Regions from separate parts of the Arthrobacter sp. B0427-1-12 genome, predicted to be linked through region 1. Evidence: riboswitches for the same ligand, from Rfam matches in the RefSeq annotation. Region 1 holds a riboswitch; the other holds the start of a gene.
What was found. A riboswitch is a leader RNA that binds a small molecule or an ion and turns the genes downstream of it on or off. The one in region 1 is predicted to bind cyclic di-AMP.
Positions count from the first base shown of each region.

Region 2: it holds a riboswitch for cyclic di-AMP, as region 1 does, so the genes downstream of both, AC5RWU_RS05100 (LysM peptidoglycan-binding domain-containing protein) here and AC5RWU_RS22690 (hypothetical protein) in region 1, are expected to answer to the same signal.

Region 1 is NZ_JBNHIC010000084.1:1,658-5,941, forward strand. It holds gene AC5RWU_RS22680 (iron-dependent transcriptional repressor DtxR) at 1-514, shown strand, start outside; cyclic di-AMP (ydaO/yuaA leader) riboswitch at 889-1,092, shown strand; gene AC5RWU_RS22685 (M23 family metallopeptidase) at 1,094-1,882, shown strand; cyclic di-AMP (ydaO/yuaA leader) riboswitch at 2,000-2,176, shown strand; gene AC5RWU_RS22690 (hypothetical protein) at 2,182-3,042, shown strand; gene AC5RWU_RS22695 (NlpC/P60 family protein) at 3,058-3,951, shown strand; gene AC5RWU_RS22700 (HNH endonuclease) at 4,232-4,284, shown strand, end outside.
Region 2 is NZ_JBNHIC010000004.1:129,457-133,740, reverse strand. It holds partial or broken gene AC5RWU_RS05110 (cation diffusion facilitator family transporter) at 9-840, shown strand; gene AC5RWU_RS05105 (NAD(P)-dependent oxidoreductase) at 958-1,602, shown strand; gene AC5RWU_RS05100 (LysM peptidoglycan-binding domain-containing protein) at 1,740-2,462, opposite strand; cyclic di-AMP (ydaO/yuaA leader) riboswitch at 2,552-2,729, opposite strand; gene AC5RWU_RS05095 (DUF3375 domain-containing protein) at 3,233-4,284, shown strand, end outside.

The DNA.
Region 1 (4,284 bases):
CTTGGAGTTGACGGAAGCGGGCCGCCAGCGTGCCACTGAGGTAATGCGTAAGCACCGCCTCGCGGAACGCCTGCTTGCGGACGTGATCGGGCTGGACTGGGCCTACGTCCATGACGAGGCTTGCCGCTGGGAGCACGTGATGAGCGAGCGGGTGGAGCAGCGCCTGTATGAACTGCTGGGTCGGCCGACGGAATCGCCGTACGGAAATCCGATCCCGGGGCTCGAATCCCTGGGCGGCGAGCCGGCCAGGGGATTCACCGAGGGTGTAATCAACCTGCTGGAAGCCATGCGTGGCTATACCAAGGATTCGGCAGTCACGCTGGTACGGTTGTCCGAGCCGATCCAGGTAGAGCCGGAACTGCTGGCCCAACTGGATGAAGGCGGTCTCCGTCCCGGGGCGAAACTGACGTTGGAAGCGGTGGGCGAATACGTATCCGTCCGCGTTCCGGACATCGAGGGGGCTCTGGAACTGCCGCCAGAGGTCGCTGTACACGTCTTCGTGTCCGTCGCCTGACCAGTCCCCCGGAAACGCGGCGCAGGGACCTTCCTGTCCGCAATCTTGCCTGTCCGCAGACCGGCAGGTACGGCCGGAAGATGCGGCCGGCAATGGCGCGATGACGCGCCGTGATTTCCGCCATTTGGCCGAGCTGGCCATGTTGGATGCGTCACATGCCCCACTAGGCAATATGCATAGTGTGGGCGGTCCATACTCTGAAAATCCTTACAATAACGGCCGTTCTGGCTGTCTCTCCGACTTGTGGGATGTCCCAAGAGTTACCCACAGGGAATATAACGAAATTGTAACCGCCCGTTTTGGCTGTTTATAGTTGAGCCCTGGCGCCGAGACCTAGGCGTTATCGGATCCGCAGCCGAGCCCTGTCAGCGGATGCGATGTTTCAACCCACCTTGACAGGGGCGGAGGACCCATTGAGCGGCAGTTTCTGATCAACGTCTGATCGACTGCCTTGGGGTGAAGTCTCCAAATAACCGCAAAACAACCATGTCCTGCATGGGTGATTTGCGGTGCCTGGAGGCCGAGTTTCTCTACTCGAATCCGACAGCTAACTTCGCAGGCTTCAGGAGAGGGAAACTTTTGTCTAAGCACAAAGCAACGGGAGGCTTCCGTTCAGCCTCCCCGGCAGCCGATCGGAACCCGCGTGGCGGCCAGCATGCCAGCCGCCGGGCCTCCGAAGCCCGTCCGTCCGTCGCGGGCAAGGGCCTGGGCCAGAAGATGGGAGTCGTTGCCGCGGCTTCCGGCTTGGCGCTCACCGTCCTGATGCCTTCGGCCTCTGCAGTGGGGGATCAGCCCGCCGCGGACCAGCCCGCCGCTGCCCCCGTGGTCGAACCGGCCGTCAATGCGAGCGTCTCCGCCGCTGCAGGCACCACGGTCGACTTCACGCGCTCCGGGCTGTCCAGCAGCTTCGATCCGGACGCCAAACTGCATCAGGTAATGGTTGCTTCGGGTGGAGATATCCAGCGAACGGCCGCCAAGGGCACCCTGTCCCAGCCGATCGCGGAGCTCAAACTGACTTCTCCGTTCGGCTACCGTATTTCCCCGATCACCGGCGCAAGCGGCGAACTACACACCGGCCAGGACTACGGCTCCGCCTGCGGAACCCCGGTCCAGACGGCCGCGGGGGGCACTGTGAAGTCCGCCGGATGGCATGCCTATGGCGGCGGAAACCGTGTGGAAGTAGACCATGGCAACGGCCTGGTGACTACCTACAACCACATGTCCGCCATCGATGTGAAGGTGGGCCAGGTGCTGGAGCGTGGGGACGGCGTCGGCAAGGTTGGCAGCACCGGTGCTTCGACGGGATGCCATCTGCATTTCGAAGTGATGCTCAAGGACAAGCACGTGGACCCGCTGGGCTGGCTGTAACCGAGTCCACACCATTCCGTGATCAGAATGTGACATTGGAATAAATCTGTTATAGCGTTCAACCCGTGCCAAATTCGAAAAGGATTGGCACCCTCGAGCAGATTGCCTAGCTCTGCCACTGTCCGAGGTCCGTTCGCATCTTCGCATGGCAGGGGCGGGGGAACCACTTTCGGGCTTCTGGGGAAGCCCTTGGGGTTAAGTCGCACAGCGTACTGGGCTACCAGTGCTGCCGTACGGCCGGATGACTCCCATCCGAATCCGACAGCTCACCTCGCAGGCATTGGGAGAGGTAATCATCCATGTCCGCACGCACTGCCAGCCGCCATCGCGCTGCTACTGTTCGCACCAGCCCCCTGACCACCATTTCCAAGGCCGTTTCCGCCAATGCCGGTTCCTTCGGCCGCCAGGCTGCCGTGGTGGCCGCCGCTTCCGGCCTGGTGCTGGCCAGCGGCGTCTCCGCAAACGCCGCGGGCGCGCCCGCGCTTCGTGAGGCTGTGACCACGCCGCTGACCATCCAGGCCCAGGTGCCAGTCCAGGCCCCGGCCGAGGCTCAAATCAGCTTCGATCGCCCCAAGGTGTCTTCCATTGCTGCACCGGTCGTCGAGCAGACCCCGGCCGTTGAAGCTCCGGCAGCCGAAGCTCCGGCTGCGCCGGCTGCCGCAGCCCCCGCCGCGCCGGCTCGTGCCGCGGCCCCCGCGGTGGCAGCTCCTGCAGCTGCGCCTGCCGCACAGGTCCAGCGCGCCGCCGCACCTGCCCAGGCCGCTCCCGCTGCCCCGGCTGCCGCGCCGGCACCCGCCCCGGCCGCTGCACCGGCACCCGCCGCACCCGCCGCACCCGCTGCTCCCGTTTCCAGCGGCATCGGCGCGGCCCTGGCGGCCTCCGCCATGAGCCAGATCGGTATCCGGCAGGACTGCACCGCAATGGTGGAGAAAGCCCTGCGCTCCGTCGGCAAGTCCGTCGGCGACATCGCGCCGGAGCACTTCTACCGCTACGGCACCGTCGTGTCCGACCCGCAGCCGGGCGACCTGATGATCCGCCCGGGCCACGTGGCCATCTACGTCGGCAACGGCATGGCCGTCAGCGGCGGCTTCAACGGCGGCAATACCGAGCTGCACCCGGCGTCCTACCTGGGCGGCTCCAGCTTCGTCCGCGTCAGCTAAGCGGGCGGGCTGGAAATGACTTCCCCGAACAAGACTGCCCGCCACCGGGCCGAGATCCGGCGCGGCACGGCGCTGGCGTCCGTCGCCAAGTCGGTATCAGGCAACGCCGCAACCATGGGGCGCCAGGCCGCCGTCGTTGTTGCCGCCTCCGGACTGGTGCTGTCCACCGGTGTTGCTGCCAGTGCGGATGATGCTCCGCGTTTGCCGCGCGAGGCTGTGACGTCCGCACTCGAGTTGCAGCCGGCCAGCGTAGCCGTACAGGCATCGCACCAGGTCCAGCTCAGCTTCGAGCGTCCCGGTATTTCTTCGGAGGTTGCGCCGGTCACCGAAGCGCCACAGGCCGAGCCGGCGCCGGCCCAGCAGAAGCCGGTTCAGCAGGTCGCTGCTCAGGAAGCTCCGGCTGAACGGGCCAAGGCCGAAGAGGTTCCGGCCCCGGCCCAGCCGGCTCCCGCCGTCCCGGCCCAGCCAGCCGGAGGGGCAGCCCAGCCGGCGGGAACAGCAGCAACCGCCGCTGCGCCCGGCACGCCTGTGGCCAGCACGCCCGTGACCAGCACACCGGCAGCGGCTCCGGCCGCTTCCGGGCTGGCAGCCACAATCGTGTCCGCAGCCTACGCCCAGCTTGGCGTCACCCAGGACTGCACTGCCCTGGTCACGAACTCGCTGCGCGTGGCAGGCATCAATTTCCACGACTGGCCTGCGGGTTACCTCTCCCTGGGCTCGACCGTGAGCGCTGCCCAGGCCCAGCCCGGCGACCTCGTCTACTACGCCGACGGCGGCATGGGCCTGGCCCACATCGCCGTCTATGTCGGCAACGGCATGGCCGTCCATGGCGGCTGGAACGGCGGCACGACCGCGCTGTTCAGCGTCAATGTCGGTTCCGGTCCGGTGTTCATTCGGGTAGCCGGCTAGCCAAGCGCCAAGACCGCACAGGGTCCGCACTCCACCGGAGTGCGGGCCCTGTGCCGTACCCGGACCCCTCTGGGCCGACCGGCAGGTTGCAGCTTGGTACGGTGCGGTGACGCGCGTGTTGCCGGCCGGTGAAATCTCTTCGGCGCAGCCGCCGCCGGCCGGCGAGAATTAGGGAATCTCAACTTTCCGGGCATACCCTAACTATCAACATCCGAAGTACCACGTCTGTGTTCTCGGGTAGCCGGGGCCTGCAGGCATGATCAGGCTAAGAGGAATGTGCATGCGCACTCTCGTTCTGAATGCTGGATATGAACCGCTGGCGGTCGTGACCTT
Region 2 (4,284 bases), on a different contig from region 1:
GTCGAAGTAGTTTGCTTGGACTGGGCGCCACCGCGCTGCTGCAGCTGGCCGTGGTCGTTATCAGCGGTTCGGCGGCACTGCTGGCGGACACCATCCACAATTTCTCCGACGCACTGACCGCGATGCCGCTGTGGATCGCCTTCATGCTGGGGCGCCGGTCTGCCACCCGCCGCTACACCTTCGGCTACGGCTGCGCCGAGGACCTGGCCGGGCTGTTCATCGTGGCCATGATCGCCCTGTCCGCCCTCGGGGCAGGCTGGCAGTCCGTTGACCGGCTCCTGACCCCCCCCCGCCGTTGCAGAACCTGGGCTGGGTCTTCACTGCCGGACTCGTCGGATTCGCCGGCACTGAGCTTGTCGCCATGTACCGGATCAAGGGTGGCCGGAGCGTCGGATCGGCCACCCTCGTGGCGGACGGCTTCCACGCGCGGACGGACGGCTTCACCTCGCTGGCCGTGGTGCCCGGGGCAATCGGGTCCGGCTGGGCTTCCCACGGGCCGATCCAATCGTCGGACTGATCATCACTGCCGCCATCATGGTCCTGCTCTGGGGCACGGCGCGGGACGTCGGCCGCAGGCTGCTCGACGGAGTGGATCCGGAACTCGTGGACCGCGCCGAAAGGATCCTGCTGGCCGCCGATGGCATCAAGGCCGTCCGGGACGTCCGGCTTCGCTGGGCCGGACACCCCCTCGGCATGAGCGCAGCTGTTGCCGTCGAGCCAGAGACTACTGTGACCGATTTCCATCGCTTGGAGGAGCTCGGGGCGGCGGCACTCCGCCACGGCTTGCCCGGCGTCGGACACATTTCCCTCTCCCCCACTCCAGCGCACCAGGAGTCCTGATTACTCAAACCGCAGTAAGCGGCATGACCGGACCCGGCAACGGGAATAACTTGAAGGTGCAAGTACTTATCCCCAACGGAAGACGGGCATCGCCCGCACGCAACAGAAAGGACCGCCATGAAGATCGGCATCATCGGAGCAACGGGCAACGCAGGACGCGCCCTCGTCGCAGAGGCGACGAAACGAGGTCACGCAGCGACCGCCGTCGTCCGCAACGCAGCCAAGGCCGCGGAGGTCCTCGGGACCGACGTCCCGGTCCTCGAGCGCGACGCCTTCGACCTGGACTCCGCAGACCTCGGGGCCTTCGACGCCGTCGTCAACGCCTTCGGCACCGCTCCGGACCAGGCCCACCTGCACGTCGAGCTGGCCCGGTCGCTCGTCGAGCGCTCCCGTGGCACAGACGCCCCGCGCCTGGTCTTCATCCTCGGTGCCGGCAGCCTGACCACGGGCGAGGACGGCCATCTCGTCATCGAGGACATCCGCCAGATGCCGGGCGCCGAGGCCTGGGTCTCGATTCCCGAGAACCAGCTCAAGGAGCTCGAGTTCCTCCGCACAGTTACCGACGTCGACTGGGTGGGCGTCTCCCCGTCCGCCCTGTTCACACCCGGCGAGGCCACCGAGCCGGTGCTCGGCGCCGACGAGCTGCTGATTGCCGGCGACGGACAGTCCCACACGACTACCGGCACCATGGCCGTCGCGATCCTCGACGAGCTCGAGAACCCGGCGCACCGCCAGACCCGTTTCACGGTGTCCGACCGCTGACCCATCGTCCGCAGAGACGGCCCAGGCCGGGCGCACGAACGACCGTGTGGGCCAAGGAGCATCCTTAACGGCGAAGGCCCCCAACCGGAATCGGTTGGGGGCCTTCGCAGAGGCTAGGCTGGCTACCTGCCGCGTAATTAGCTCACGCGAACGAAGGTGGAGCCACCCAGATAGGACGCGGGGTGCACGGCGGTCTCGATGCCGTTCCAGCCACCGCTGATGGCCTGGCCGTTGCCGATGTAGATGGCAACGTGGCCCGGACGGATCATCAGGTCGCCCGGCTGCGGGGTGGATACAACACTGCCGTAACGGTAGAAGTGCTCCGGAGCGATGTCGCCGACGGACTTGCCGACGGAGCGCAGGGCCTTCTCCACCATCGCGGTGCAGTCCTGGTAGGTGCCCAGCTGGCTCTGGGCGGAGGCCACCAGGGCCGCACCGATGCCGCTGGAAGCAGGGGCACCGTTGATCTGGCTGGAGGCCAGCTGGATGCCGCCGGCCGGAGCGGCCGGAGCAGCAGCCGGAGCGGCAACGGGTGCAGCAGCCGGGGCGACAGCGGCCGGTGCGGCAGCGGGAGCGGCGGCCGGGGCAGCAGCGCCGGCGCCGGGCAGCTGGATGACCTGGCCGGGGAAGATAGTGGTGAACAGGCCCAGACCGTTCTGCGACAGCAGGGCGTTCAGGGGGACACCATGCTTGGCGGCGATGGCACCCATGGTGTCACCCGGCTGGACGGTGTGGGTGGCAGCACCGGCAGCGGCAGGAGCAACGGCCGGGGCCGGAGCCGCGGCACCACTCGGAGCGGAAACGCCCGCCTGGGCCGGAGCGCCGAAGCCCAGCACGAGGCCACCGGCGGCGGCGGTCACAACGACAGCCTTGGACAGACCCTTAACCGGGTTGGTGCGGACCGGAGTAGCACGGTGGCGTGCCGAAGATGAAGTGAAAAACAAAGTCTTTAGCCTCTCCCAACGCCTGCGAGGTGAGCTGTCGGGTTCGGATGGGAGTCACCCGGCCGAACGGCGTCCTGCGGAAAATTCCGGCCGGACACCGCTGCGGCTTAACCCCTAGGACTTCTGGCGAAGCCCGATCATGGTTCCCCCGCCCCTGCCAAGCGGTTGTAGCGAACGGACCCCGGGCAGTGGCAGAGCTAGGCGATCCACCCGAGGGTTGTTAACCAGCAATTGGTTAACACGAGGACCGACCGTACCCGAGGCCCCGCCCGAATGTCACATTTCGGATACGGAACAAAGTTCTGGCTTTCATGGGGTTGACACTCAGGAATTTCCCAGCCTTTCACAAGGCGTCTTTCTGTTTGCCGTGGGACTAAGAAGAGTACAAACCCACCCGCCCGCTCCGAAAATCCCATTGATTCCGCGGCAGAAGGAACCTGTGTGGCGATTGTGGCTGTTGTGGCATCCGCCGCGGCGAAAATGCCCCTTCCAAGGGAAGCCGATCCCCTCCGCTTCCACAGATGTGACGTTTATCTCTCTTTCGTCCGGGGCCACTGTCCCGGCCCCAGCCGGAGCACAGCGGGGCACAGCCATTCCGACGGAGACCTGGATCCGGGCTTCCTGCCGACCGCGGGTTAAGATCATCTCTGCCCGTTTGCTTGTTGGATGCGGGCGGAAAGCGCAGTATGTCCCTCACACAAACCGCCGTGTCCCAGTGGCGCGAACTCCAGACGCTCCAGTCCTCCCCTGGCTGGAAGCTCACCGCCGCGGCACCTTGGATCCCGGCACTGTTCCGGGCTGCCTTCACCCGGCCCCGGCCGCGCGTTCCGCTGGAGGAATTCCACGCCGCGACAGACACCTTCCTGACCGAGCTGCGCCGCCAGGGCGTCCAGCTCCGGGAAGACGCCACGGGGCGAAGCTACTGCGACGAGTGGGTGGCCAAGCGGTTCCTGGCCCGCCCCCGGGCCGGCGGCCAGTTCGTCTACGAACTCACTGAATCCTCCGTGCGTTTCCTCTCCTACCTGGACGGCTTCACGTCCGAAAAGACCAACCTCAACAGCTCCCGCCTGGCCACGCTGCTGACGCGCGTCGAGGCGCTGGCACACGAAACGGACCCGGACCCGGCCGCGCGGATCGACCTCCTCAAGGCGGAGATCGCCGAGCGCCAGGAACAGCTGCGGGCCTTGGAAGCCGGCGAAGCACCGCATACCCTCCCCGATGCCACGGCACTGGAGGCCGCCCACGACGTCCTCGACCTCGCCGCCGGCCTGCCGGCGGACTTCAAGCGGATGCGCGACGGCCTGGAGCGCATGCTGCATTCGCTCCGCCAGGAGATCATCGAGAGCAACGCCAGCAAGGGCATCACCATGGGGGAGATCCTGGAGGCGGACAAGAAGCTGCGCAGCACCGTGGAGGGGCGCACCTATGAGGGCTTTACGGCTTTCCTGAACGACGGCGACCAGCAGGCACGCTTCCGGCGCGCCACCGCGGCGGTGCTGGAGCGGGACTTTACCGAGGCGATGAGCGCCGAGGACCGGCAGACCCTGTACCGGCTGGTGGCCGATCTGCGCGAGCAGGCCACGGAAATCCAGCGGATCTACGGCCGGCTCTCGGAGAGCATGCACACCTACGTGCAAAGCGACGAGTACCGCGAATCGGTCCAGCTGCGCCGGCTGATCCGGGCCGCTGAAACCGCCATCCACAAGGCCCCCCGCACCCGGCGGCGCGCCGCCGTCGT